3 regions of the Actinosynnema sp. NPDC050436 genome follow, and region 2 is predicted to be linked to each of the others. Evidence: riboswitches for the same ligand, from Rfam matches in the RefSeq annotation. Region 2 holds a riboswitch; each other region holds the start of a gene.
The links. Region 2 has a riboswitch for S-adenosylmethionine ahead of AB0I60_RS33065 (aminotransferase class V-fold PLP-dependent enzyme). Riboswitches for the same ligand answer to the same signal wherever they lie in the genome.
Positions count from the first base shown of each region.

Region 1 (9,663 bases), on a different contig from region 2:
TCCGTCGGCGGTGACGACGGCGCTGGCGGTGTCCGGCCTGCCGTCGGACCGGTTCTGCTTCGAGGGCTTCCCGCCGAGGAAATCCGGTGAACGTCAACGCTGGTTCGGAGCACTGGCCACCGAGCCGCGCACGGCGGTGTTCTTCGAGTCCCCGCACCGGCTGGCCGCGACGCTGGCCGATGCGGCGGCGGTGCTGGGCGCCGACCGGCGGGCGGCGGTGTGCCGGGAGCTGACCAAGACCTACGAGGAGGTGCGCCGGGGCGGCCTGGGCGAGCTGGCCGAGTGGGCGGCGGACGGGGTGCGGGGCGAGATCACGGTGGTGCTCGCGCCGGGGGCGCCGGCGGAGGGGCCGTCCATGGAGTCGCTGGTCGCCGAGGTGCGGCAGCGGGTGGCGGACGGCGAGCGGCTGAAGTCGGCGGCGGCCGAGGTCGCGGCGGCGGCCGGGGTGAGCAAGAAGGCCCTGTACGACGCGGCGGTCGCCGGCACCTGAGCGGCGGGGTCCGTCAGTCGTGCGGCGGGGTCCATCAGTCGAGCCAGACCAGGCGGGTGTCGCCGAGCGGTCGGTGTCGGGTGAGGAGGGCTTGGGCGCTGGTCGACTGCCACGTGCCGCCGCCCTCGGACCAGAGCACGGCGCCGGGCGGCTCCTCGAACTCCAGGCCCCACGCCACGAAGCCGGGGTCGTCGTCCTGCCGCGCGCTGACCCCTACCAGCGCGAACAGCCTCGGCCGGCACGTCCGGGCCTCGTGTTCCAGATTCGACAGCAGATCCATGCGGTGACGTTAGCTAGATGGCTAGCGCATGGAAATTGCCCGATCGTGTGAATGTGCCAGCGAGACGTCTCGGAGATGATCGGTGCATGACGACTCGAAGCGATCCCTCGGCCCTGCGGTGGCTGGTCGGCGTCGAGCTGACGCACTACCGCAAGCTCAGCGGCCTCACGCTCGTCCAGGCGTCCGAGGGCACCGGGATCACGCGGGCCAAGGTCGGGCACATGGAGACGGGCCGCTACCAGCAGTTCCCCGACGACGTCACCAAGCTCATGACCCTCTACGGCGCGGACCGGGCCGACGTCGAACGGCTGGCGTCGCTGTCCGGCAGCTCCGAGGGGCGGAGCTGGTGGGCCCCGTGGTCCCACCTCGTCCCGGACTGGTTCAAGACCTTCGTGGGCCTGGAGGGCCTGGCCGAGGCGGAGTTCTGCTTCGAACCGATGGTGCTGCCGGGATTGTTGCAGACCGAGGACTACGCCCAGGCCATCACCGAGGCCACCGGCTTCGTCCGGCGCGACCACAGCGAGCGGTTCGTCTCGTTCCGGGTGGCGCGGGCCAAGCGGCTGGTCGAGCCCGAGCCGCTGGAACTGCACGCCGTGATCGGCGAGGCCGCCCTGCGGCTGGAGGTCGGCACGCCGGAGGTCCGCCGGGCCCAGTACGAGCACCTGCTGACCCTCGCCAAGCGCCGGAACGTGACGATCCAGGTGATCCGCCCCGAAGACGGGCCGCACGCCGGCACCAGCGGCAGCTTCTTTGTGCTCGACTTCGCCCAAGCCCAGTCAATCGCCTACGCCGAACGCCTCGACGGTGCCGTCTACGTGCAGGATCAGGACGACGTGCGGACTTATAAGATGGCAGTGGAGAACTTGCGTACGGTCGCGCTGTCCGCGCAGCAGTCCTCCGCGCTCATCGAGACGTTGCTCGACGGCAACTAGTAGGAGGTCCACGTGTCCAGGCTCCAGTGGATTAAGAGCAGTTACAGCTCCAACAACGGGGCCTGTGTCGAGGTGGCGTCTGCTGACCACAGGGTGCTCGCGCGGGACTCCAAGAACGTCGGGCCGAGCCTCAGCTTCCCGGCTGCCTCGTGGCGGGCGCTGACTGCGGGGCTCGCCCGATAACGAGCCGCCCGAAAGTGGGTGGCGGCCCCTCCGTAGTCTTGGCACATGAGTGCTTCCGTGCTGACCGCGGTGGCGTGGCCGTATGCGAACGGGCCCCGCCACATCGGTCACGTGTCAGGGTTCGGTGTCCCCTCCGACGTGTTCTCGCGGTACATGAGGATGTCGGGGAACCGGGTGCTGATGGTCTCCGGCACGGACGAGCACGGCACGCCCATCTCCGTCCAGGCGGAGAAGGAGGGGCTGACCGAGCGCGAACTCGCGGACAAGTACAACCGCGTCATCGCCGAGGACCTCCACGGCCTGGGCCTGTCCTACGACCTGTTCACCCGCACCACCACGGGCAACCACTACAAGGTCGTCCAGGACCTCTTCCTCGCCCTCTGGCGCAACGGGTACGTCGTGCCCAGGACCGAGATGGGCGCGATCAGCCCGTCCACCGGCCGCACCCTGCCCGACCGCTACATCGAGGGCACCTGCCCGATCTGCGGCTACGACGGCGCGCGCGGCGACCAGTGCGACAACTGCGGCAACCAGCTCGACCCGATCGACCTGAAGAACCCGCGCTCGCGGATCAACGGCGAGGTGCCGAAGTTCGTCGAGACCGAGCACCTGTTCCTCGACCTCCCGCAGTTCATCGACGCGCTCGGCGGCTGGTTGCAGACCCGCACCGAGTGGCGGCCGAACGTGCTCAAGTTCAGCCAGAACCTGATCAAGGACCTGCGCCCGCGCGCGATCACCCGCGACCTCGACTGGGGCGTGCCGATCCCGCTGGACGGCTGGCGCGACCAGCCGCTCAAGCGGTTCTACGTGTGGTTCGACGCGGTGATCGGCTACCTCAGCGCCTCGGTCGAGTGGGCGCGGCGCTCCGGCGACGACGACGCCTGGAAGGAGTTCTGGACCGGTGACGCCCAGGGCTACTACTTCATGGGCAAGGACAACATCGTCTTCCACTCGCTGATCTGGCCGTCGCTGCTGCTCGGCCAGAACGGCCAGGGCGCGAAGGGCGGCGAGCCCGGCGTCTTCGGGCCGCTGAACCTGCCGACCGAGGTCGTCTCCAGCGAGTTCCTGACGATGAGCGGCTCGAAGTTCTCGACCTCGCGCGGGACCGTCATCTACGTGACGGACTTCCTGCGCCAGTTCGGCCCGGACGCGCTGCGCTACTTCATCTCCGTGGCGGGCCCGGAGAACCAGGACACCGACTTCACCTGGGACGAGTTCGTCCGGCGCACGAACTTCGAGCTGGCCAACGAGTGGGGCAACCTGGTCAACCGGTCGATCTCGATGGCGCACAAGAACGTCGGCGCGATCCCGACGCCGACCGCGCTCACCGACGCCGACCACGAGCTGCTGTCCCTCTCGCGCGGCGCGTTCGGCGTGGTCGGCGACGCGCTGCGCCGCTCGCGGTTCAAGCAGGCGTCGGGCGAGGCGATGAAGGTGGTCGGCGCGGCCAACCGGTACCTGTCCGACCAGGAGCCGTGGAAGCTCAAGGACGACCCGGCCCGCCGGGACACCGTCCTGCACACCGCGCTCCAGGTCGTCCAGGACGCGAACACGCTGCTCACGCCGTTCCTGCCGCACTCGGCGCAGAAGGTGCACGAGGCGCTGGGCGGCACCGGCGTGTGGGCGGCGCAGCCGCAGATCACCGAGGTCGCCGACCTGGACGTGCCCGACCGCGAGTACCCGGTGCTGACCGGTGACTACGCGGGCGAGCAGGCGAAGTGGGAGTCCACGCCGATCCCGGTCGGGCGGGTGCTGGCCAAGCCCGCGCCGCTGTTCGCCAAGCTCGACCCGGAACTCGCCGAGGTCGGTCCCGAGTGGGCACCGATCGTCCGGTGAGGCCGGTCCTCCCCACCCCGCGCCGGGGCGGCGCGCGGTGACCAAGCGACGCGGTGAGCGGCCACCGGTGCCGGAAGTGCTGCCTGCACCGGTGGTCGATGCCCACACCCACCTGGACGCCTGCGGGGCGGAGACGCCCGACCAGGTGCGGGACGTGCTCGACCGGGCCAACGCCGCCGGTGTCGACCGGGTGATCACGGTCGCCGACGACCTGGCGTCCGCGCGGTGGGCCGCCGAGGCGTCCACGTGGGACGACCGGGTGTTCGCGGCGGTCGCGCTGCACCCGACGCGCACGTCCACCTTCACCGACGCGGACCGCGCGGAGCTGACCGCGCTGGCCGCCCGGCCGCGCGTGGTGGCGATCGGTGAGACCGGTTTGGACTACTACTGGGACTACTCGCCGCCGGCCGCGCAGCAGGAGGCGTTCCGGTGGCACATCGAGCTTTCCAAGCTCTCCGGCAAGGCGCTGATGATCCACGACCGGGACGCGCACGACGACGTGCTGAAGGTCCTGGACGAGGAGGGCGCACCGTCCACAGTGGTGTTCCACTGCTTCTCCGGTGACCTCCGCTTCGCGCGCGCGTGCGTGGAGCGCGGGTTCGTGCTGTCCTTCGCGGGCGCGGTGACCTTCCGCAACGCGGGGGCGCTGCGGGAGGCGGCGGCGTGGGTGCCGGCCGACCACCTCCTGGTGGAGACCGATGCCCCGTTCCTGACACCGCACCCCTTCAGGGGACGCCCCAACGAGCCGTACTGCGCGAACTACACGCTCCGGGATCTGGCGACTCTGCGTCACGTGGAATTGGCCGAACTCGCGTCAACTGTCACCCGAAACGCCGAGCGGGTCTTCAACCTCGGTGACGTGGTGCAGTCGCAGTAGTGCTTACGACGAATGGCGGACAGACTTGCTCCCCTATCGGGGTGACTGGAATCACAGAGCCCGCAGGGGTGTTTGCACAACCCCCGCGCACCCGTTACGGTCCCGTGACCGTGCCCCCGGTTTCGTTCGCGGGGCGCAGCCCGCAGTCGGGGCGGGTGACACACCAGAAGCGATGAAGACACCACACACGCGGGAGTTGCCGGAGATCACGAGCTGACCGCCGACACCGAACGTGTGCGCGAGACCTTCGCGCCTTCAGGAGGTATGGAACCCCGTGAACTCGTTCAACGAGGACACCGACTGGTTTACTCCCGTGCAGGTCGACCAGCAGCCGCCCACCAGCGTGGACGTCCTGGACAGACCGGAGCCCGGGTGGTCCGAATGGGACACCGCGGTCTTCAGCATCACGCCGGACGACGTCCTGGAGGTCCTCGGACCCGACGCGGACGACCTGCTGGCGAGCGCCAACGTCGACGTCGACGAGCTGATCAAGCTCATCAACGCCGAGACCACGCTCCTCCCGCCGATCATCATCCCGGACGAGGTCTCCCAGGACCGGACCGCCGAGGGCCAGGCCGCCGAGCAGCCGAGCGCCCCGCCCGCCGCCCTGGTCGAGGCCGCCGGGAAGTGGAAGCGCCGCTTCCTCAAGGCCGCCGTCGCCACCGTGCTGGTGACCATCTCCGGCGGTGGCGCGACCGCCATCGCCATGGACAAGTCCGTCACGGTCGACGTGGACGGCGAGGCCAAGACCGTCCGCACCTACGAGTCCACCGTGGGCGAGATCCTCGCCGACGAGGGCATCGCGGTCGGCGAGCACGACGCGCTCAGCCCGTCGCCCCAGGCCAAGGTCGGCGACGGCGGCAAGATCTCGCTCGACCGGGGCCGGCTGGTCAAGATGACCGTCGACGGCGAGCAGCGCGAGGGCTGGGTCCGCTCGGTCACCGTGGACGAGGCGCTCGACCAGCTCGAGGTTGCCGACGAGGGTGCCTGGGTCTCCCACGACCGGGGCATGGCCGTGCCGCTGGGCGGGATGTCGCTGGAGGTCAAGAGCCTCAAGACCATCACGCTCTACGACGGCGGCAACGAGCCCAAGCAGCTCACCACGACCGCGCTGACGGTCGACGAGCTGATCGAGGCCGAGAAGATCGAACTCGGTCCGGAGGACAAGCTGGAGTCCGCCGGGGACCTGCGGATCACCAACGGCGCCGAGGTCCACATCAGCCGCACCGGCGTGTCCGTGATCAACGCGACGGAGGCCGTCGAGCCGCCCGTCGAGGAGGTCAAGGACGACTCGATGATGAAGGGCTCCAAGGAGACCGTCGAGGCGGGCGAGCCGGGCGAGCAGATCGTCACCTACCGGGTGACCATCAAGAACGGCAAGGAGACCGGCCGCGAGAAGCTGGGCGCGAAGGTCACCAAGGAGCCCAAGGCCAAGAAGGTCAAGGTCGGCACCAAGCTCCCGCCCGACGGCGAGGTGTGGGACCGGCTCGCGCAGTGCGAGGCCACCGGCAACTGGGCCATCAACACCGGCAACGGCTACTACGGCGGCCTCCAGTTCGACAAGCGCACGTGGGACTCCAACGGCGGCGGCCAGTACGCCGCGTACCCCCACCAGGCCACCCGCGAGCAGCAGATCGCCATCGCCACCAAGGTGCGCGACGCGCGCGGCGGGTACTCGGCGTGGCCCCACTGCCGGTCGCAGCTCGGCCTGCCGTAGATTTCCGGCGGTGACCGAAGCTGCTTCCTCGGCCGGCCCCGGGAGTTCCCTCCTCGGGCCGGCTGATGTGCGTCGGCTGGCTGCCGAGTTGGACGTCCGGCCGACCAAGAAGCTCGGGCAGAACTTCGTCCACGACCCGAACACGGTCCGCAAGATCGTGGCCTCGGCAGACCTCGGCCCGGACGACGCGGTGCTGGAGGTGGGCCCGGGACTGGGCTCGCTGACCCTCGCGCTGCTGCCCGCCTGCGCCTCGGTGACCGCCGTCGAGATCGACCCGGTGCTGGCCGCCCGGCTGCCGCTGACGGTGGCGGAGCGCGCCCCCGGGCTCGCCGACCGGCTGACCGTCGTCGAGGCCGACGCCCTGCGCGTCACGGCCGACCGGTTCCCGGTCCCGCCCACCGCGCTGGTGGCCAACCTCCCGTACAACGTGGCCGTGCCGGTGGTGCTGCACCTGATGGCGCTGCTGCCGTCGCTGCGCACCGGGCTGGTGATGGTGCAGGCCGAGGTCGCCGACCGGATGGCCGCCCGGCCGGGCAGCAAGGTCTACGGGGTGCCCAGCGTGAAGCTCGCCTGGTACGCGGACGCCCGCAAGGCCGGACCGGTGTCGCGCTCGGTGTTCTGGCCGGTGCCGAACGTGGACTCCGCGCTGGTCGCCTTCACCCGCCACGAGCCGCTGTCCACTGTGGACCGCGTGCGGCTGTTCTCGTTGGTGGACGCGGCTTTCGCGCAGCGCCGCAAGATGCTCCGGGGCGCGCTCGCCGGGTGGGCCGGCTCGGCCGCCGAGGCGGAGCGGCTGCTGGTGCTGGCGGGGGTCGACCCCGGCCTGCGGGGGGAGCAATTGGACGTCGGAGATTTCGTCCGGATAGCCGAGGTTTCCTCACCGCAATAGCCGATGATCTTTCGGCCGAAAGTGTGATTTGACGAACGATCCTCATGCAGGCTTGCGTTCAAGCCTCTGCGTCAGGTGTACTCGTGCTGCCATCCCGAGCGGCCGAGAGACCTGGCTCTACGACGCCGCAGCAACCACCTCCCCATGGAGGCAGGTGCTTCAGCCAGGATCGATGGAGGATCACGTGCCCAGGATGCTGCTCACGCGCCGGCGAGTCGTCGACCACGGCCGCCGCACGGTTTCGGGCTGTCGCAGCTAATCCGCCTCGGCGCATTTTCGAGTCCTCGTCGTCCCTTTCGGGACACCCTTCTTGAACCGGCCTTCGGACGCGCACGCCACGAGCGTGCGCTGCCGCGTGCAGTCGTGGAGCGAAATCGTGATCACTGTCGAGAACCTCACCAAGACCTTTCCCGGAAGTACCGGTCAGGTTCGCGCGCTGGACGGCGTGAACCTGGACGTCGCCGCCGGCACCGTCCTGGGCGTCGTCGGCCCCAGCGGGGCGGGCAAGTCCACGCTGGCGCGGTGCGTCGCGCTGCTGGAGCGCCCCGACAGCGGCGCGATCCGCGTCGACGGCACCGACCTGGTGTCCCTCGGCGGACCGGCGCTGCGCGCCGCCCGCCGGCAGATCGGCGTTGTGCCGCAAGGGGATTCGCTGCTGCGCCAGCGCACCGCCGCCGGCAACGTGGCGCTCCCGCTGGAGTCGGCGGGCGTCGCCGGCCCGCAGCGCCGCACCCGCGTCGCGGAGCTGCTCGACCTGGTCGGCCTCACCGACAAGGCGGGCGTCTACCCCGACCAGCTCTCCGGCGGCCAGCGCCAGCGGATCGCCGTCGCGCGCGCCCTGGCGGCCAGCCCGTCCGTGCTGCTGGCCGACGAGCCGACCTCCGCGCTCGACCCCGACACCACCGGCTCCGTGCTGACCGTGCTCGACCGCGCGCGCGCCGAACTCGGCGTGACCGTGCTCGTGGTCACCCACGACATGGGCGTGGTCCGCAAGATCTGCGACGACGTCGCGGTGCTGGAGGACGGCCGCGTGGTCGAGCACGGCAAGGTGCTCAGCCTGGTCGCCGACGCCTCCTCGCGCACGGCCGCCTCGCTGCTGCCCGCCGTGGACCAGAACCCGGCCGCCGAGGGCGCGTACGACCGCGTCGCGGACGTCGTGCTGGTCGGCTTCGCGGCCGTCGGCGCGCTGCTGCCCGAGGCGACCAGCCGGTTCGGCGTCGACCTCAACCTGCTCGGCGGCGGCCTGACGCGGCTCGGGGAGACCCCCGTGGCGCGGTTCCGCGTCGGCCTCACCGGCGAGCGCGCTGACTCGGCGCTGGAGTGGATCTCGGAAGCGGGTGGCGCGGTGCGCCGAACACTGGCAGGGCCCCAGGGAGTAGCTGCGTGAGGTCTGCGACACCCTGGTCCACCGTGCTGGACGACGTCCTGGTCGCCACCGGCCAGACCGTCTACATGGTGGGCGTCTCCACCCTGATCGCCGTGGTTCTCGGCATCCCGCTCGGCGTCTGGCTGCAGCTCACCGCCCCCGGTGGGCTGCGGCCCAGGCCCGTGGTGCACAAACTGCTCGGCTTCGTGGTCGACCTCGGCCGGTCCATGCCCTTCCTGGTGCTGCTGATCGTGTTGATGTCGTTCACCCGGTTGATCCTCGGCGGCACGATCGGGCCGACGGCGGCCATCGTGCCGCTGGCGGTCGGCGCGATCCCGTTCGTCGGGCGGCTGGTCCAGAACGTCCTGTCCGAGGTGCACGTCGCGGTGATCGAGGCCGCCGTGACGACCGGGGCCTCCACCACCCGCATCGTGCGCAGCGTGCTGCTGCGCGAGTCGCTGCCCGCGCTGGTCAACGCCATCGGCGTGACCGCCATCGCCCTGCTCGGCTACTCGGCCATGGCCGGCGTGGTGGGCGGCGGCGGCCTCGGCGACCTCGCCGTGCGCGAGGGCTACCAGCGGTTCAACGACCGCTACCTGTGGGCGACGGTCGTGGTGCTCGCCATCGTGGCCACCCTGATCCAGTTCGCGGGCAACCGCATCGCGCGCGGCGTCGACCGCCGCCGCCACGCCTCCGTCTGACACACCTCTCCGCAAAAGGAAATGACATGCGCATTCGTGCTGCCCTCGTCGCCGTGCTGCTGACCGCAGTGGGCTGCGGCAGCGGCCAGACCGGTGCCGCCTCCGACCCGGAAGCGGCCCTGAAGGTCGGCGTCAGCCCCGTCCCGCACGCCCAGGTGCTCAAGTACGTGGCGGACAACCTCGCCGAGGACAAGGGCCTCAAGATCGAGGTCGTCGAGTTCACCGACTACGTCCAGCCGAACACCGCCCTGGTCGACGGCTCGCTGGACGCCAACTACTTCCAGACCATCCCGTACCTGGACACGTTCAAGGCGGAGAGCGGCGCGAAGCTGGAGTGGATCGGCCCGGTGCACGTCGAGCCGCTCGGGGTGTACTCCAAGAAGCACAAGAAG
Region 1 covers NZ_JBFAJV010000011.1:138,237-147,899, forward strand. The annotation lists gene rsmI (16S rRNA (cytidine(1402)-2'-O)-methyltransferase) at 1-490, shown strand, start outside; gene AB0I60_RS25560 (hypothetical protein) at 525-770, opposite strand; gene AB0I60_RS25565 (helix-turn-helix transcriptional regulator) at 857-1,702, shown strand; gene AB0I60_RS25570 (DUF397 domain-containing protein) at 1,715-1,885, shown strand; gene metG (methionine--tRNA ligase) at 1,931-3,721, shown strand; gene AB0I60_RS25580 (TatD family hydrolase) at 3,759-4,598, shown strand; gene AB0I60_RS25585 (transglycosylase family protein) at 4,873-6,315, shown strand; gene rsmA (16S rRNA (adenine(1518)-N(6)/adenine(1519)-N(6))-dimethyltransferase RsmA) at 6,326-7,204, shown strand; SAM riboswitch class I at 7,291-7,383, shown strand; gene AB0I60_RS25595 (ATP-binding cassette domain-containing protein) at 7,581-8,591, shown strand; gene AB0I60_RS25600 (methionine ABC transporter permease) at 8,588-9,271, shown strand; gene AB0I60_RS25605 (MetQ/NlpA family ABC transporter substrate-binding protein) at 9,298-9,663, shown strand, end outside.
Region 1: another riboswitch for S-adenosylmethionine. It lies ahead of AB0I60_RS25595 (ATP-binding cassette domain-containing protein); the one in region 2 lies ahead of AB0I60_RS33065 (aminotransferase class V-fold PLP-dependent enzyme).

Region 2 (9,663 bases):
CGTGAACTCCTCCCCCGGGCGCAACCAGTGGTCGGTGCCCGCCGGTTCGACCCAGAGGCAGAGCAGACCGCCGGTCTCGTTGCTGACGCTGGTCCTCGACACGGGGTCGACGGTAGTCGAACCGGCCTACACGGTGAGCACGACCTTGCCCCGCACGTGTCCCCGCTCGAAGTACGCCAACGCCTCCCGCGCCCGCTCCAGCGGGTAGGTGCGGTCCACCACGGGCCGCACGTGCCCGGATTCGAGCAGGTCCCGCACGGTCACCAGGTCGTCGCGCCGGTTGCGGCACAGGAACGGGACCAGGCGCTCGCTGACGAACGCCGACACCACCGCCATCCCCACCGGCCGCAGCACCGGCGACACGAGCTGGTCGCGCGCCACCGCCCGGCCCACGGCGACCAGCGCGCCGCGCGGCGCGAGGATGCGCCGGAACTCGGCGAACGTCCGGTTGCCGATCATGTCCAGCACCAGGTCGTAGCGGCCGGACGCGGTGAAGTCCTCGGCCGTGTAGTCCACCACCCGGTCCGCGCCCAGCGCGCGCACCAGCTCGACGTTGCCGGTGCCGCACACCGCCGTCACGCCCGCGCCGAGCGCTTTGGCGACCTGCACCGCGAACGTGCCGACACCACCCGCCGCGCCGTTGACCAGCACGCTCTGCCCGTCGCGTAATCGCCCCGCGTCGCGCAGCCCCTGCAACGCGGTCAGCGCGGCCACCGGCACCGCCGCCGCCTGCTCGAACGTGAGGCCGGCGGGTTTGACCAGCAGCACCGCGTCCTCGCGGAAGCACGCGTACTGGGCGAACGCGGCGCTGCGGTCGTCGGTGGACGTGCCGCGCCCGCCGAAGACCTCGTCGCCCGGCTGGAACCGGGTGACCGCCCGGCCGACCGACTCGACCTGGCCGGACAGGTCCGCGCCGAGCCCGCCCTTCGGCTGGAACAGCCCGGTGGCGGCCCGTGCCAGGTAGGGGGTCCCGCGCAGGTAGTGGTCGTCCAGCGGGTTGATCGACGCGGCCCGCACGCGCACCAGCACGTCGTGCGGGCCCGGTACCGGTGGGTCGACCTCCAGGACCTTGAGGACGTCCGGTGGGCCGTACGCGGCGTAGCGGATAGCTCTCATGGACGACCAGGGTGGCCCGCCCGGCGGGCGTCCGCCAAGGTCCGAAAGGGCAGTGCAGCGAGCCGTCGGAGTGGCGTTCACCCGTTGCGGTTGAACAGTTTCCCCAAGAATGAGCGCTTTGTCGGGTTGGCCGGTGGCGCCGACCGCTCCACCGGCCGGGGCGGCGGCGGGGCGGGCGCGGCCTCGGGCAGGTCGCCGCCGATCACCGCCGGGGCGACGCTGCCGCCCTCCGGGTCGGGGGTGAACCCGCTGTCGTGGACCGCCTCGTCCTCGGCCGGGGCGTGCGCGGTCCGCCGGTCGGCTCGGGCGTCGGGCGGCCGGTGCGCGACCGCCTCGGGTCGCGCGGCCACCGGGCCGACCCGGGGCTCGACCGGCGGCCGGGCCCGGCGCGCGGCGAGGTGCTGCTGCTCGGCCGCCGCCCACGCGTCCGGTTGCCGGCCCCCGACCGGGAACCCCCGCGGCGGCGTGCGGTCCGGGTCGTCGTACTGCGTTGACACCCCACGTACCTCCCCATACGAGCGGGCCTTTGGCGCAACGTTACGCGAACGCGACCTTCCGGCGGGAGGGATTCTCCGGTGCCGGAGGCGGTTCCCGCGTGGCCGCCAGGCGACCGCGACACCACCCGGGCGGGTGATCGCGGCACCGGCGCGCGACCAGGACGGCACGGTCGGTGCAGGTGGCTGCGAGATCGGGGAAATCACGCGCTCCGGCGGATTCGTCACCCGGTGCCGGTGTGGCGGGCCGGCCGTCGATGTGGTCACGATGTTCGCGGAGCGTGCTCACCGGAGCACGCGGAGTAGCAAGGAGGTGTCGGCGATGACGGAGAACACGCGGCAGCCGTACCAGCGACCGCTGCTGGTGAAGGTCGGTCGGTTCCGGCGGGACACGCTGGGCTACGGCGGCTCGGGCCGTGACTTCCGGTGGCGTCGGAAGATCGGCAACTGAGTGGTGCGCGGATTCGTCGTGCTCCCCGACACCCCTGCCGCCGACCGGGCGGTGGGGGTGTCGGGCGACGGCGGGGACGTCGTCGCCCGACACCCGTCCGGCAGGGCACTGCTGGTGGTGGTCGGGCCGGCCGAGCCGGTGGTGCGGGCGCGGGCCGGGCGGGTGGTCCTGGTCGCGGTCGGGTTCTGCCCGGTGACCCCCGATCAGCTGGCCGCGCACGCCGCGCGGGTGCGGTCGGTCGCCGACCTCGACCGGGTCGCGCTGCCCGGCAGCTCCCACCTGGTCGCCTCGGTGGACGGGCGGGTGCGCGTCCAGGGGAGCCTGTCCGGGGTGCGCCGGGTCGCGCACGCCCGCGTCGGGGGCGTGCCGGTCGCCTCGGACCGGGCCGCGCTGCTGGCCCGGCTCGCCGGCACCGGGATCGACGAGGACGCGCTCGCGGTGCGGGTCGTCTGCGGGGACGCCGTCCCCCCGCCGCTGGGTGAGCGGAGCACGTGGCGGGGCGTCACCACCGTGCCCCCCGACCACTGCCTCCTGCTGGGCGACCGGGTCGTGCGGCGGTGGACCGCCCCCGAGCCCGCGCTCCCGGCGGCCGAGGGCGTCGCGGCGGTGCGGGACGCGCTGGTCGAGGCGATGGGCCACCGCCGGGGCGTGCGCTTCAGCGCGGACCTGTCCGGCGGGCTCGACTCCGGCTCGCTGTGCTTCCTCGCCGCGCACCACGGCGTCCCCGACCTGCTGACGGTCCGGGTGGCCGGCTCCGACCCGCACAACGACGACGCGGTCCACGCGGCACGGGCGGTCCGGTCCCTGCCGCACGCCGAGCACCTGGTGCTGTCGCCCGCCGACCTGCCCGCCCTGTTCACCGACCCGGCGCGGGCCACCGACACCGACGAGCCCACCACGTGCACCCGCACCGACGCCCTGGAGCGCCACGTCGTCGGCCTGCTCGCCGACCGGGGCTACCACCACCACGTCGGCGGGCACGGCGGCGACGAGCTGTTCCTCCCGGTGCACGGCCACCTCCACGGCCTGCTGCGCCGCGCCCCGGTGACCGCGCTGCGGCTGCTGCGCGCCCACCGGGCGGTCGAGCGCTGGCCGCCGGCCGAGACCCTGCGCGGTCTTCTCGCCCGGCCCGGCACCGTCTCCGGCTGGTGGCGCGACCAGGCCGCCGGCCTCACCCGGCCCGGGGCACCGCAACGCGGTCCCCTGTTCGGCTGGGGCCTGAGCCCGCTGCGCGCCTCCTCGTGCGCGACGCCGGAGGCCGTCGCCACCGCACGGGCGGCGTTGCGCCGCGCCGCCGACGACGCCGAGCCCCTGGCCGCCGACCCGGGGCAGCACCAGACGGTGCTGGTGCTGCGCACCGCTGCGGCGGGCTACCGGCACCTGGCCGCCCTGCACGCCGAGCAGCACGTCTTCCTCGACCTGCCCTACCTCGACGACCGGGTCCTCGACGCCGTCCTGTCCGTCCAGGCGCACCACCGCTCCACGCCCTGGCAGTACAAGCGGCTGCTCGCCGAGGCCATGCGCGGCATCCTGCCCGAGCCGCTGCGCCGGCGGCAGACCAAGGGCGACTTCAGCGCCGAGGCGTACGACGGGCTGCGCCGCAACGCCGCCGCCGTCCGGGACCTGTTCGCGGACTCGCTGCTCGCCGAGCGCGGGCTGGTCGACCCCGACCGGGTCCGGCGGCTCACGGAGACCGCGCACGTCGTGGAGGACCACCAGTTCGCGGTGGAGGACCTCATCGGCTGCGAGGCGTGGCTGCGCGCCGGGTCCGTCGTCGGCCCGGCGCGGTAGCGCGGTCAGCCCTCGGCGCGCAGCAGTTCCAGCGCGTCGGCCAGGTCGGCCGGGTACTCGCTGGTGAACGAGACCCACTGGCCGTCGGCCGGGTGGTAGAAGCCCAGCGTGCGCGCGTGCAGCCACTGCCGGGTCACGCCCAGCCGCTTGGCCAGCACCGGGTCCGCGCCGTAGGTCAGGTCGCCCACGCACGGGTGGCGCAGCGCGGAGAAGTGCACCCGGATCTGGTGGGTGCGCCCGGTCTCCAGGTGCACGTCGAGCAGCGACGCCGCCCGGAACGCCTCGACCACCTCGTAGTGGGTGATGCTCGGCTTGCCGTTGGCCATCACCGCGAACTTGTAGTCGTGCTTGGGGTGGCGGTCGATCGGCGCGTCGACGGTGCCCTTGATCGGGTCCGGGTGGCCCTGCACCAGCGCGTGGTACAGCTTGTCGACCGTCCGCTCCTTGAACGCCTGCTTGAGCGCCGAGTACGCGTGCTCGCTCTTGGCGACCACCATCACGCCGGTCGTGCCGACGTCCAGCCGGTGCACCACGCCCTGCCGCTCGGCCGCGCCGGACGTGGCGACCCGCACCCCGGCGGCGGCGAGCCCGCCGACCACCGTCGGGCCCGTCCAGCCGGGGCTGGGGTGCACGGCCACGCCGACCGGCTTGTCGACCACGATGATGTCGTCGTCCTCGTGCAGGACCTCCAGGCCCTCGACGGCGATCGCCTGCACCTGCACCGGGCGTTCCGGCTCGGGCAGCGCGACCTCCAGCCACGAGCCCGCGACCAGCCGGTCGGACTTGCCGGCGGGCTGGCCGTCGAGCACCACGTCGCCGGCCTCGGCCAGGGTCGCCACGACCGTGCGGGACAGGCCGAGGAGCTTGGCCAGGCCCGCGTCGACGCGCATCCCGTCCAGCCCGTCGGGCACGGGCAGCGTGCGGTAGTCGCTCATGCGTCCTCCACCGGCTTCACGTGGCGGGTCCCGTCGTAGTCGCGCTGGAGCGCGGCCATGATCACGATGATCGCGCCGCCCACGCAGATGCCGGAGTCGGCGATGTTGAACACCGGGAAGAACGTGCCGTAGGGCTCGACGACCGAGATGAAGTCGACCACGTGCCCGCGCAGCGGTCCCGGCGACCGGAACAGCCGGTCCACCAGGTTGCCCGCCGCGCCGCCCAGCACCAGCCCGAGGCCGACCGCCCAGCCGACCGACCGCAGCTTGCGGGCGATCCACAGGATGAACCCGACCACGCCCACCGCGATCAGGGCGAGGATCACCGTCCAGCCCTCGGCCAGGCCGAACGCCGCGCCGGAGTTGCGCAGGAACGACAGGTAGACCAGTCCGCCGAGCAGCTCGACGGGTTCCCGGCCCTCCAGCTGCTCGACCGCGACGACCTTGGTCGCGACGTCGAGCGCCAGCACCACCGGGGCGATCGCCGCGAGCAGCGCCACCCGGCTCTTCGGGGGTGGCGGCTCGGCGGTGCCGCCCGGGTCCGGGTCGACCGGGGCGGCCCGGTGCTCCGGACCGGTGTTGGGATCGGTGCTCACCGGGCCATTGTCCAGCATCCGTTCAGCGCAGGAACGGCGGGAGCGCCCGCTCGTCGTCCTCCGGCACCCACCGGCCGTCGACGACCCGGTACCGCCACCGCGAGCCCTCGACCACCAGCGACCGCAGCGCCGCCACGAACCGGTCGACGTGCTCGGCGGTGCTGCCCAGGCCCAGCGACGCGCGCAGCGCCCGGTCGCCCTCGGTCAGCCGGTGCACGGCGACGTGCGCGCAGAACGCGCCGTCCCGCACGCCGATGCCGTGCTCGGCGGCGAGCGCGGCGGCCAGGAAGCCGACGTCCTGCCCGTGCACCACGAAGCTCACCACGCCCACCCGGTCCTGCCCGGGGCCGAACAGCGACAGCTCGTGCGCGCCGGGCACGGTCGCCAGGCCGGCGCGCAGCCGGGCCAGCAGCTCCCGCTCGTGCGCGGTGGTCTGCTCCCAGTGCCGGCCCAGCACGTCGCAGGCCACCGCGAGGGCGTGCACGCCCACGACGTTCGGCGACCCGGCCTCGTGCCGCTCCGGCACCGCCGACCAGGCCACGCCCAGCCGGTCGCCGTGGTCGGTGACCCGCGCGGTCGCGCCGCCGCCGACCAGGTACGGGTCGGCGGCCTGGAGCCAGTCGGCCCGGCCGACCAGCACGCCGGTGCCGAACGGGGCGTAGACCTTGTGGCCGGAGAGCACCGCGTAGTCCACGTCCAGCGCCCGCAGGTCCACCGGGCGGTGCGGGGCGAGCTGCGCGGCGTCGAGCGCGACCCGGGCGCCGTGCCGGCGGGCGACGGCGGCGAGTTCGGCCACCGGCCACACCTCGCCGGTCACGTTCGACGCGCCGGTCACCACGACCAGCCGGGGGCCTTCGGGGGTGGCGCGCAGCGCGCGGTCGAGCTCCAGCACGGCCTCGGCGGGCCTAGCCGGGGTGACCAGGCGGCGCACGTTCGGGCCGCGCCACGGCAGCAGCGCCGCGTGGTGGTCGGTGTCGAACAGCACCACGGAGGTGTGCCGGGGCAGGCTGCGGGCCAGCAGGTTCAGCGAGTCGGTGGTGTTGCGGGTGAACACGACGGTGTCGGTGTCGCGGGCACCGAGGAAGCGGCGCACCGAGTCGCGGGCCTGCTCGTAGACCCGGGTGGACACCTGGGAGGCGAAGCCCGCGCCCCGGTGCACGCTGGCGTACCAGGGCAGCAGCTCGTCCACGGCGTCGCGGACCTGCTCCAGGCAGGGTGCGCTGGCGGCGTGGTCGAGGTTGGCGTACTCGACGCGCTCGCCGGTGACCAGCGGGACGCGCAGCGACGCCCCGACGACGCGGGGCAGGGCGGCGATCGATCCGGGAACTGCGACGGTCATGACAACCTCCGACGGGTCCGGCGGACTCCGTGGCATGGGAGGCCCGCGCTTGCCCGACGCCCTGCGCGCCAGGCCAGGTCCTCATCGGGGGCACCCCACCGCGGTAGGAGGGTTGCCGGCCAGCTAGCCCGAGCTTCGCGCTGGCACTCATGACCTCGGGACCGAAGTTAGCCCACGGCACCGCGCCGAGTCGAGGCCCGTTCACGATCCGGGAGCCCGCCCGCCGCTTCCGCCCGCCGTGCGGGAACCGCCAGGGCCCGGCGGCTCCCGCAGGTCACGGCGGCGATCACCGCACCGGTCCGCCCGCCCGGTACCGCCCTCCGGGCGCGACCGGGATCACAGCGGGGACCGGCGGGTCACGGCAGGCCCGCGTCGCCCTTCCACCGGGCGTAGCGGCCGGCGCGGTCGACGGCGCGGATGCGCTTCTCGGCCGCCGTGCGGGCCGCGTCCGTGCAGACCACCAGCAACTGGTCGTGCACCTGGAGGCGGGTGGTGGCCTGCGGGGTGAACCCGTCGTCGCCGCGCACCACCAGGCTCACCGCCGCGCCCGGCGGCAGCCGCAGCTCGCTGAGGTAGACGCCGTGCAGCTTGGACCCGGTCTGGATGCGCACCTGGAGCAGCTCCGCGCCCAGCTCGTCCAGCGCCGAGGAGTCGACCTGGACCTCCTGCGCCTCGCCGGAGCGCACCAGCCCGAGCCACTTCGCCATCCACGGCAGGGTCGAGCCCTGCACCACCGTCAGCAGGATGACCAGCACGAACACCACGTCCACGAGCTGCTGCGCGCCGTCGAAGCCCTGGATGAGCGGGATCAGGGCGAACACGATCGGGACCGCGCCGCGCAGCCCGGACCACGAGATGAACACCTGCTCGCGCCACGGCACCTTGAACGGCAGCGCCGCGCACAGCACCGACACCGGCCGGGCCAGCAGGACCAGCACGCCGCCCGCGACCAGCGCGGGGATCAGGGACTCGAACAGCCGGCCGGGCGAGGCGTACAGGCCCAGCAGCACGAACAGGCCGATCTGGGCGATCCAGCCCAGGCCCTCGGCGAAGGACAGCGTGTCCGACCGGTGCGGCAGGCGGGCGTTGCCCAGCACGAGGGCCGCCGTGTAGACCGCGAGGAACCCGGACGCGTGCGCCAGGTCGCCGGCCGTGTAGGCGAGCAGGCACACCGCGACCGTGGCCAGCGGGTACAGGCCGGTGGACGGGAGTGCGGCACGCCGCAGCCCGACCCCGCCCAGCCACCCGAGCGCGACGCCGATCGCGCCGCCGGCGAGCAGCTCGTAGGCCATCAGCGCGGGCGCGGTCCACGTCACCGGATCGGGGGAGGCGAGCAGCACCACGGCGATGTACACCGGGGCGTCGTTGAGGCCGGACTCCAGCTCCAGCGCGCCGATCAGGCGCTTGCCGACGCCCACCCCGCGCAGCACGCTGAACACCGCCGCCGCGTCGGTGGACGACAGCACCGCCCCCCACAGCAGGGCCGTGCGCCAGTCCAGGCCGAGCAGGTGGTGCAGGCCGAGGCCGGTCAGCCCGACGCTGACCGCGACGGACACTGTGGACAGTGCGATCCCCAGCCCCAGGGCGGGTTTCACGGCGGTCCAGCGGGTCGTCAGGCCGCCCTCGGTGAGGATCAGCACGAGCGCCACGGTGCCCAGCGAGCGGGTCAGGTCGGCGTCCTCGAACTGGATGCCGAGCACGGACTCGCCGAGCAGCACGCCGATGCCCAGGTACAGCAGGAGCGAGGGCAGACCGAGCTTGGTCGACACCCGCACCGCGATGACGGAGAGCAGCAACACCGCGGCGCCGATGCCGAGAAAGGCCGTCACACCACCCACTCGACCTCCAGTTGTTCACTCGGTGGTGTGCATTCTCCCCCGCTGACGTCGATTTGGACTAATCCGGCACCGGCTGTGCCCACCGGGGCCGCGCCGGGCGGTTGCGGTGCGGCGGGGCGGGGTCCACGGTGGACGCACCGCCGTCGACCATCCACATCGGACCGATCGTCCGCTCGGACGACCCGCCGGTCAGCCGTCGAGGAGCCGCGCGAGGCGTTCCCGGGCGTCGGCCGGGGCCGGGTCGAGCTCGACCACCTTGTCCCGGCCGCGTTCGCCCCGCACGATCCGCACGTCCCGGCTGCGCACGCCGAACGCCCCGGCCACCGCCCTGCGCACGGCCTCGTTGGCCCGGCCCTCCACGGCGGGCGCGGCGACGGCGACCACCAGCGCCGTCCCGTCCCACCGGCCGCCCACGGCGTCGCGCTTCGCGCCGGGCTTGACCCGGACGCCCAGCCGGAACGGGTCAGGCACGGGAGGTCACCGAGGCGAGGGTGTCCTCCAGCAGGTCGCGGCGGCCGTCGACCACGTGCGGCGCGGCGGACATGAGCTGGGCCTGGCCGAGGTAGACCGAGTAGGCGAGCACGGCCCGGCGGCGGGCGGCGGCGGGCGGGAACCCGATGGCGCCGAACAGCTCGACCAGGTAGCCGACCCGCCGGTCGGTGACGCGGCGCAGCACGGGCGCGACCGCCGGGTCGTCCTTGGCGGCGAGCATGGCCAGCTCCACGGCGCTGGCGCGCGGGTCCTCCAGGACCAGCCCGAACAGCTTGCGCAGCCGGCCGTCCGGCGTGGGCTCGCCCTCGACCAGCTCGATCACCGCCTCGGTGTGCTCCCGCTCCCACCGTTCGAGGGTGGCCTTGAGCAGGGCTTCGCGGTTGGGGAAGTGCCAGTAGGCGCTGCCCTTCGTCGCGCCGAGCCGCGCCGCGAGCGGTTCCACGGCCACCGCCGCCACCCCGCCCTCGGCCAGCGCCCGCAGGGCCACCTGGGTCCAGTCGTCCTTGGTCCGGCGTGCTCTCACTCCCCGTACGCTACCGTATGGTCAGTTCCATACGGCACCGTACGGAGGTTGCGATGATCGAGAACGTGCACGAGCGCCGGCTGCCCGG
Region 2 covers NZ_JBFAJV010000019.1:91,553-101,215, reverse strand. The annotation lists gene AB0I60_RS33100 (hypothetical protein) at 1-102, opposite strand, end outside; gene AB0I60_RS33095 (NAD(P)-dependent alcohol dehydrogenase) at 127-1,116, opposite strand; gene AB0I60_RS33090 (hypothetical protein) at 1,194-1,613, opposite strand; gene AB0I60_RS33085 (keywimysin-related RiPP) at 1,933-2,061, shown strand; gene AB0I60_RS33080 (asparagine synthase-related protein) at 2,062-3,852, shown strand; gene AB0I60_RS33075 (RluA family pseudouridine synthase) at 3,858-4,787, opposite strand; gene lspA (signal peptidase II) at 4,784-5,383, opposite strand; gene AB0I60_RS33065 (aminotransferase class V-fold PLP-dependent enzyme) at 5,406-6,722, opposite strand; SAM riboswitch class IV at 6,763-6,877, opposite strand; gene AB0I60_RS33060 (potassium/proton antiporter) at 7,079-8,551, opposite strand; gene AB0I60_RS33055 (DUF167 domain-containing protein) at 8,750-9,031, opposite strand; gene AB0I60_RS33050 (TetR/AcrR family transcriptional regulator) at 9,024-9,575, opposite strand; gene AB0I60_RS33045 (SRPBCC family protein) at 9,629-9,663, shown strand, end outside.

Region 3 (9,663 bases), on a different contig from region 2:
CCTACACCCAGCTCCAGGTGGCCGGCCACACGGTGGGCGGGGTGTTCGGCATGGACGACGGCATCCCGGCGGAGATCCCGGCGCACTGGATGACCTACTTCCAGGTGTCCGACGTGGACGGCACCCTGGACCGGGCGCGGGACCTGGGCGGCATCCCGGTCGGCGCGGTCGCCGATTCGCTGTTCGGCCGGTTCGCCACCGTGGGCGACCCGATGGGCGCGACGTTCAAGGTCATCCAACCGCCGCCTTCCACCCCAGGCTGACCACCAGCGCCACGACCACGGTCAGGAACACCCGCCGGACGAACGCGGACCCGCGCCGCACCGCCAGCCGCGCCCCGAACACCGCACCGCCGAGGTTGCACACCGCCAGGACCAGACCGAGCCCCCACAGCACCTTGCCGGTCGGGACGAAGTAGAGCAGCGCGCCCAGGTTCGTCGCCACGTTCACGATCTTGGCCGTCGCCGACGCCCGCAGGAACGCGAAGCCCACCAGGCCCACCAGCAGGAACACCAGGAACGCCCCGGTACCCGGCCCGGCCAGCCCGTCGTAGAAGCCGACCACCGCGCCACCCGCCGCCATCACGCAGACCTGGGCGACCCGGCCGAACCTCGGCGTCTCGGCCACGCCGAGGTCGGGCTTGCGCCACGTGTAGAGCCCGACACCGACCAACGCGACCAGCACCACACCGTTGAGCACCCCGGGTTCGAGCGCGCCCGCAAAGGCCGCCCCACCCGTGGCCCCGGCGAACGCCGCGACCGCCATCGGGATCGCCGACGCCCAGTCGATCGTCGTCTGCCGCGCGTACGCACCGACTGCGGAAGCCGTGCCGACGACCGCCGCGACCTTGTTCGTGGCCAGCGCGTAGAGCGGCTGCCCACCTGGCCCGACCAGCAACAACGCCGGGAGCTGGATCAGCCCGCCCCCACCCACCACCGCGTCCACCGCGCCGGCGAGGGCGGCGGCCACGCAGAGGAAGAGGAGGCCGGCGAGCGTCACCTGCCCGAACCCGGGCCAGTCCAGAGCGGTCATCACCCGATCAGGGTAACCGGACGCGTGTACTGTTTTTCCGCCGAGGACCGGTGCGCGCTGCCCCGAGCAGCCCTGATAACCTCGGCAGCCGTATCGCGCGGCATTCCGCAATGGAGGAAGCCCACTCCGGTGGGGCCGATCACAGCGCGATGCGACCCCAAGACCGAGGAAACGGTGGCTTTCGCGTGGCGAACATCAAGTCCCAGCTCAAGCGGATCAAGACGAACGAGAAGGCGCGGCTGCGCAACAAGGCCGTCAAGTCGTCGCTGAAGACCGCGATCCGCAAGTTCCGTGAGGCCGCCGAGGCGGGCGACAAGGACAAGGCCGTCGCCCTCGCCCGCGAGGCTTCCCGCAAGCTCGACAAGGCCGTCACCAAGGGCGTGATCCACGCCAACCAGGCCGCCAACAAGAAGTCGGCCCTGGCCCGACGCGCCAACCAGATCTGATCACCCGGATCTGAGCAGAGCTCCCGAAGCGCCGCCCCTCTCCGGAGGGCGCGGCGCTTCGCTTTTCCCGGCACCCGGCACCCGTCCCACGTGCCGCGCCGCACCACACCACGCCGTCGGTCCCGCGTGCCGCACCGTCCGTGCCGCACCGTCCCACCGCAACGCCGCTCCGGGCTCAGCGCCGCCCGTACGCCGCGACGATCCTGAGCACCGCCCGCTCCAGGGCGTAGCCCGAGTCGGCGGCCACCCCCTTCACGTCGGCGTTGAGCCCCGCGACCACCGACATGGCCGCCGCCAACCCGTCACCGTCCCAGCCGCGCGCCTGCCCCTGCGCCTTCTTCACCTTCCACGGCGGCATCCCCAACTCGCCGGCCAGCTTGAAAGGATCGCCCCGCCCCACCGCCGAGACCCGCGCGATGGTCCGCACCGCGTCGGCCAGCGCGTCGGCCACCAGCACGTGCGGCACACCGGTCTGGGTCGCCCAGCGCAGGGCCTCCAGCGCGCCGCCCCGGTCGCCCATCACGGCCTTCTCGGCCACCGCGAAGCCGGTCACCTCGGCCCGCCCCCGGTGGTAGCGGTGGACGGCGTCCGCGTCGACCTTGCCGCCCGTGTCGGACACCAGTTGCGAGGCCGCCGCCGCCAGCTCCCGCAGGTCCGACCCGATCGCCTCGATCAACGCCCCAACCGCCTCCGGGTCGGCCTTGCCGCCCGCCGAGCGGATCTCGTTGCGCACGAACGCCTCGCGCTCGGCCGCCTTGGTGATCTTGGGGCACTCGGTCACCGCCGCCCCGGCCTTGCGCAGCGCGGCGGGCAGCTCCTTGGCCACCTTGCTGCGCCCGCCGCCGGTGTGCACGACGACCAGGGTCACCCCGTCGGCCGGCGCCTTGGCGTAGGCGATGACCGCCTCGGCGATCTCCTTGCCCGCCTCCTGGGCGGCGTCCAGCGCGATCACCCGCCCCTCTGCGAACAGCGAGGGGCTCACCAGTTCGGCCAGCTCAGGAGGGGTGAGTTCAGTCACCTTCACCCTGGTCAGGTCGGCCTGCGGATCGACCTGGCGAGCCACGGCCAGCGCACCGCGCACCGCGCGCTCGACCAGCAACTCTTCCTCGCCGACGACCAGGTGCACGGGGTCTGGAGTAACTGCGGACGCGCTCACGGACCCGATCCTCCCACGCCCCGGAACGCGTCCGGATGGTGGACGGATCTGGCTGCCGGTCGGGATCGTGCCGTAAGTTGGACGCCACAACTGAATACCGCTCATCCAGAGGGGCAGAGGGATCGGCCCGAAGAAGCCCCGGCAACCCGTCGCGCAGCGTCCGCTGCGACGACCACGGTGCCAATTCCGACCCGCGACGCGGGAAAGATGAGGAGATACCTCGCGATGACTGCTGTCAGTGTGCCCTCGGCCACCACCTCCTTCGACCTCGGCCCGGCTCGTGCCCTGTCGTGTCGTGAATGCGGCCACGAGACCCCGCTCGCGCCGGAATACGCCTGTCTGGAGTGCTTCGGGCCGCTGGAGGTCGCCTACGACTTCGGCCGCGTCCGCCGCGAGGACATCGAGGCGGGCCCCCGGTCGATCTGGCGCTACCGCGGCCTGCTCCCGGTCCCCGCCGACGTCGAGTCGCACCCCAACACCAACCCCGGCGCCACCCGCCTGGTCGAGGCCGACCGCCTCGCCAAGGCCCTGGGCGTGCGCAAGGTCTGGGTCAAGGACGACACCGGCAACCCCACCCACTCGTTCAAGGACCGCGTCGTCGGCGTCGCCCTCGCCGCCGCCCGTGAACTGGGCTTCAAGGTCCTGGCCTGCCCCTCGACCGGCAACCTGGCCAACGCCGTGGCCGCCGCCGCCGCCCGCGCCGGCTGGCAGTCGGTCGTGCTGGTGCCCTCCTCCCTGGAGCAGGCCAAGATCCTCATGACCGCCGTCTACGACGGCAACCTGATCACCGTCGACGGCAACTACGACGACGTGAACCGCCTCGCGCAGGAGCTGGCCGCCGAGCACGAGGACTGGGCGTTCGTCAACGTCAACGTCCGCCCCTACTACGCCGAGGGCTCCAAGACCCTGGGCTACGAGGTGGCCGAGCAGCTCGGCTGGCGGCTGCCCGACCAGGTCGTGGTGCCCATCGCGTCCGGCTCGCAGCTGACCAAGGTCGACAAGGCGTTCCGCGAGTTCGGCGAACTCGGCCTGGTCGAGGCCACCCCGTACAAGGTCTTCGGCGCCCAGGCGACCGGCTGCTCCCCGGTCGCGGCGGCGTTCAAGTCCGGCCAGGACGTGGTGTCCCCGGTCCGCCCGGACACGATCGCCCGCTCGCTGGCGATCGGCGCCCCGGCGGACGGCCCGTACGTGCTGGACGCGGTCCGCCGCACCAACGGCGCGATCGAGGACGTCACCGACGAGGAAGTGGTCGAGGGCATCCGCCTGCTGGCCCGCACCGAGGGCATCTTCGCCGAGACGGCCGGCGGCGTGACCGTCGCCACGGCGAAGAAGCTCATCGAGACCGGTCAGCTCGACCCGGACGCCGAAACGGTGCTGCTGATCACCGGCGACGGCCTGAAGACCCTCGACGCCCTCGGCAACCGCGTCGGTCCCCGCGCCAACGTCCCGCCCTCGGCCGAGGCCGTGCTGAACGCGCTGAAGGACTGATTCCGCCCGACCGGCTCGCGCGCCACGCCCCCGCCCAGGAGGTGCCCGGCGCGCGGGCCGAACGCGCCACCGGACCGGTCACAAGACGATGTCCGGAACCCGCAGCCACCCGGTGCGCGGGAACGACGAGAGTTCGGGCAGCAGGTACGGCCCGACCTCCTCGGTCTCGGCCCGCCACGCGGTGAGCTGCTGCGGCCACGGTGACGCCGTCTTGTGCCCGTTGTACCGGTTCGCGCGCCAGTCCTCGGGCGCTATCGACAGGTCGTCGTCGAACAGCGCGTCGGCGATCTCCTGGTACGCCTCCTGCGGCGAAGCCACCTCCACGGTGCCCACGGTCCTCGTGACCTTCGCCCGCGCCACGATCCCCCGGCTGCCTGTCGGCAGGTCCTCGCACAGGTAGAACTCGAACGACGGCCTCAGGTCCGCCGTGGGCCACGGGTGCGCGGAGTAGCCGGGCTGCCACAGCGCCCAGCCGAGTTCGCGCGGCGACCAGCCGGTGTGCAGCCGGACCCAGGTGTTGCGGTCGCTCATGGTCGTGCTCCTCTCGTCGGCCCGGTCGCTCGACCGGGCAGCGTTCTGGTCTTCCGGCGGCCGGTTCAGCCGCCGTTGTTCAGCGGGTCGCCACGGCGGACGACCCGAGGCCCTCCCGGGCCGGGCAGGACGGCGGTGTCACCGTCCCGGTCGGTGCGCAGCACCAACGCCCCGCAGCGCGCCAGGGCGTCCACCACCACCCCGCTGGGGTGGCCGTAGCGGTTGCCCGCCCCGACGCTGACCAGCGCGACCCGGGGCCGCACCGCCGCCAGGAACTCCGGCGACGAATAGCGCGACCCGTGGTGCGGCACCTTGAGCACGTCGGCCCGCAGGTCGACGTGCCCGCCGAGCAGCGCCGCCTGCCCGGCCAGCTCGACGTCGCCGGTCAACAGCACCCGGCCGAGCGGGGTGGTCGCCCGCACCACCACGGACGCGTCGTTGACCGCCGTGTTCTCCTCGCCGCGCGGCACCGCCCGGGGTCCCAGCACGTCGAGCTCCAGCCCCGGCCAGCTCAAACGCTGCCCGACCGCCAGCTCCACCACCTCGACCCCGGCACCGCGCGCCAGCGCGACGACCTGCCTCCACGCCCACTCCGGCTGCCGCGACGGCCCCACGGCCACCGCGCCGACCTCCCGCTCCGCCAACACCGCCGCCAGCCCGCCCACGTGGTCGGCGTGGAGGTGGCTCAGCACCACCAGCGGCACTCTCCGCACGCCCAGCCGGTGCAGGCAGGCCAGCACCGCCGCCGGCTCCGGCCCGGTGTCGACCAGGACCGCCTGGTCGCGCTCGGCGGTGGCCAGGACGACCGCGTCGCCCTGTCCCACGTCGCACGCCACCACGCCCCACCCGGGGACCGGCCAGCGCGGCGCGACCACGCCGACCGGCACCAGCACGACGACCGCCCCGGCGGCCACCGCGAGGAGCACCGCCCGCAGCCTCCGCAGCCGGAACACGCCCGAGGCCACCAGCACCGCGCCGACCAGCAGCAGCCCGCCCGTCCAGCCGTCCGGCCACGCCACCGCCGCACCGGGCACCGCCGCCGCGTGCCGGCCGACCGTGATCAGCCACCACGTGGCAGGCCCGGCCACCTCGACCACGAACCGCGCCGTGTCGAGGTGGACCTGCGCCACCACGGCCGCCAGCACCCCGAGCACCGTCGCCGGTGCCACCACCGGACCCACCAGCAGGTTCGCCACGACCGCGACCAGGCTGACCTGGCCCGAGATCCCGGCGACCAGCGGAGCAGTGGCGAGGTGCGCCGCCGCCGGCACCGCGAGTGCCTCCGCCACCCCGACCGGCACGCCCCGGTCGCGCAGCCGGCCCGACCACCGGGGAGCGAGCAGCACCAGCGCCGCCGTGGCGACGACGGACAGCCCGAACCCCGGATCGACCGCGAGCTGGGGATCGTGCAGCACCAGCACGACCACCCCGGCCGCCAACGCGGGCAACGCCGACTTCTCCCGCCCCAGCACCAACGCGAGCAGCGCCACCGCACCCATCACCGCCGCCCGCAGCACACTCGGCTCCGGACCGGCCAGCACCACGAACCCGACCAGCGCCGCCATCCCGCCCACCGCACACCCGCGAGGGCCGAAGCCCAGCAGCCGCAACAGCAACAGCACGGCGCCGCACAGGATCGCCAGGTTCGCCCCGCTGACCGCCAGCACGTGCGCCAAGCCCGAGGTGCGGAACTCGTCCACCACCCTGGACGACAGGCCCGACGTGTCGCCGACGACCAGCGCGGGCAGCAACCCCGCAGACTCCGGGTCGAGCGTGCCGCTCGACTCCCGCAGCCCTGCCCGCAACGCCTCTGCCGCCCGCTGCCACACGGGTGCCGGCGTGACGTCGCGCGGCGGACCACGGACCCTGAGCATGGCGACGGTCAGCTCACCGGCCTTCGCCGGCGCGAGCGTCCCGCGCGCGAGAACCCGTTGTCCCGGAAGCAGTTCCCGCCACGCCGCAACCGGAGCGAGCACCACCACCCGCCCGCCGTCGTCCACCACCTCCGCCCGGATGAGGACGAGGTCGACCCCGCCGGCCCGCGACCCGAACCCCTCGGACCGCAGACCGCGCGGTCGGTCGGACAGTTCGAGGCGCAGCGACGCCAGGCCGCCCTGCCCGGCCGCAGACCGGAGCGGGTGGTGGGCGGACTCGTGGAGCTGCGCGCCGATCCAGCACGCCGCCACCGGCCCGACCACGGCGACCGCCACGGCGGCCGGCCGCCACCGGCGAAGGGCGACGCCACCCACCGCCGCGAAGACGAGACCGAGGGCGACGCCCGCCCACCACGTCCAGAGCAGCCCGGCCAGAGCGGTCGACCAGACCGCCAAGGCGGCGGGTACCAGGTGGGCGCGAGAGCTCACGGCCCGGTGCGCCGGTCAGGGCTGTGATCGACGCCCCGGGACCGGTGATGGGTCCGCCGGACGCCACGGGCGCGTGGCAGATGTCGTGTCATGAATACCTCCGAAGTTCTTGTCCTTTGTGGACAGCAGCGGTCAACAGGCATCGTTGCCGGACGGGGTTCATCCGTCGGCTGGTGCGGAGCGGTGGCCGGGATGCGGTGACGAGGTCGGGTGTTGCGTGCGAAACGGTCGGAGTGGTGCGGAGTCCGAGGAACTGGCTGGGTACAGGAGGTTCCGGGTCAGAGGCGGACCAAGTCGCCGAGTTTGGCCAGTTTGGCTTCACCTATCCCTTCGATCTCGCCGAGTTGTTCGATGGCCGTGAACGGGCCGCGTTTCAAGCGGCGCTCCACGATCCGCTGGGCGGTCACCGGACCTACGCCGGGTAGTGCGTCCAACTGCTCCTTCGTCGCGGTGTTGAGGTTGATCGGTTCGCGGTGGGTCTCCGGGTCCTGGGGTGGGATGCCGACGGCGATCTGCTCGCCGTCGGAGACCCGGCGGGCCAGGTTGAGGCTGCGGAGGTCGGCGTTCGGGTTGGGACCGCCGGCCGCCTGGACGGCCTCGGCGACGCGGGCACCGCTGGTGACCGTCACCAGGCCGGGTTTCGGGACCTCGCCCACGACGTTGACGATCACGTGCTCCGGGAGCTTGGTCACCTCGGCCGCGAGCGGCAGGGACGGCGGCGCCTCGGGCTCGGGCGGCTGCCACCAGAGGCTGAGCGCGACGGCCAGCGCCACGCCGGCCAGCACGCCGCTGAAGATGATCGGGCGCCGGGGTAACGCGAAGTTCGGCCACCGGCCGCGCAGCAAGGCGCGCAACCGGCCGGGCGGCTCGGCCCCGCCGGACGAGGTGGCGAAGACGACCAGCGGGGTGTCGTCCGCGCGGTGCTTGCCCTGGTTCTGGGTGATCAGGGCGTCGAGGCGGGCTGCGGTGGTATCCGGTTTCTCGTCGAACATGTGATCGACACTAGGCTGATCGGAGCAGCGCGCCCAGCGTCGACCTCAGATCTGTGGACAGAGATCCGGGGCTGTGGACAACCGGCTACTCGTAGCCGCCGGGGAGGACCACGACCCCCAGCACGCCGGGGCCGGTGTGGGCCCCGATCACCGCTCCCACCTCGGAGATCAGGCAGCCGGCCGAGCCGGGCACCCGCTCGTCCAGGCTGGTGGCCAGCTCGGCCGCCCGCTCCGGAGCGGCGAGGTGGTGCACGGCCAGGCCCACCGGACCGGGACCGGCGGCAGCCGCTGCCAGGTCGACCAGCCGCCCGATCGCCCGGCTCGTGGTGCGGACCTTCTCCAGCGGCACGATCCGCCCGTCGTCCACGTGCAGCAGGGGCTTGACCGCCAGGGCGGTGCCGACCAGGGCCGCCGCCGCGCCGATCCGGCCACCCCGCCGCAGGTGGTCGAGGGTTTCCACGCAGAAGAACATCCGGGTCCGCGCCGCCGCGTCCGCCGCGGCCTTCTCGGCGAGCACGCCGTCCGGGGTCGAGGACGCGGCCAGCGCCGCGAACCCCAGGCCCATCCCGGTGGCCCGCGAGTCCACCACCCGGATCCGGTCCGGGGCGACCTCCTCGGCGGCCAGCCGCGCCGCTTCCCAGGTTCCCGACAGCTCGCGGGACAGGTGCACCGACACGATCTCGTCCGCGCCGTCGGCGAGCACCGAGCGGTACACCTCGGCCATTTCGCCCGGCGTGGGTCTCGAAGTGGTGACCCTGCGGTGCTCCCCCAGGGCCGAGGCGAGTTCCGCCGGACCGAAGTCGACACCGTCCAACATGCTCCGGCCGTCCACCGCGACGTGCAGCGGGACGACCCGGATGCCGTGCCGCTCGGCGAACCCCTCGGGCAGGTACGCCGTGGAGTCGGTGACGATCGTGGTGGACACGAGTGCCGAGACTACGGCTCGACCGCCCCCGAGTGGCCGACCGCCACGGAAGCGATGAGATCCGCCATCGCCGCGCCGACCAGCGCGTGGCCCTCCCAACCCCAGTGCATACCGTCCGGGTTGCCGTGCCGTGACCGCACGTGGTCACCGACGAGCGCAGGCACGTCCAGCAGCGGCACGTCCACGCGCGAGGACCACGCCCGCATGGCGCGCTCCGCAGCCGGACGCCCCGTGTGCACGCTCGCGTACGCCGGGGACACGTGGACGGACGGCGTCATCCCGACCGCCGGCACCTCCGGCTCGAACGCGTGCACGGACCGGACGCACGAATCCAGGTAGCGCACCGTCAGGTGCGGCGGCAACGCCACCGGATGCCCGCCGAGCAGCCGGGAAAGCCCCGGTTGGAGAGCCCGGTACGCGCTCCGGGCACGCCGCCGCAGGCCGTCCGGACGGAGGTAGCGCAAGCCTTGCCGCAAAAACGTCGGCAACGGCGACGGCAACGTGTCCATGTGTCCCACGGCGAGCACAAGCACGTCCGTGTGCGGCAACAACGACCACACGCGCGGATCACCCGTCAACGCCCACCAGGCGTCACGAGCCGTCCAGCCGAACCCCGCCACCAACTCCGCGCGCCCACCGAGCGCCGTTGCTGCCACGTTGGGCCACAGGCGCGGGTTGTCGGCGGGCAAAGGCCCCTCAGGGCCGTGGAACGTCAGCGAATCACCGAGTA
Region 3 covers NZ_JBFAJV010000005.1:379,001-388,663, reverse strand. The annotation lists gene AB0I60_RS16645 (VOC family protein) at 1-263, shown strand, start outside; gene AB0I60_RS16640 (TSUP family transporter) at 232-1,032, opposite strand; gene rpsT (30S ribosomal protein S20) at 1,218-1,478, shown strand; gene holA (DNA polymerase III subunit delta) at 1,654-2,634, opposite strand; SAM riboswitch class I at 2,733-2,848, shown strand; gene thrC (threonine synthase) at 2,860-4,122, shown strand; gene AB0I60_RS16620 (hypothetical protein) at 4,201-4,653, opposite strand; gene AB0I60_RS16615 (DNA internalization-related competence protein ComEC/Rec2) at 4,719-7,016, opposite strand; gene AB0I60_RS16610 (ComEA family DNA-binding protein) at 7,295-8,008, opposite strand; gene AB0I60_RS16605 (DegV family protein) at 8,094-8,933, opposite strand; gene octT (diglucosylglycerate octanoyltransferase) at 8,945-9,663, opposite strand, start outside.
Region 3: another riboswitch for S-adenosylmethionine. It lies ahead of thrC (threonine synthase); the one in region 2 lies ahead of AB0I60_RS33065 (aminotransferase class V-fold PLP-dependent enzyme).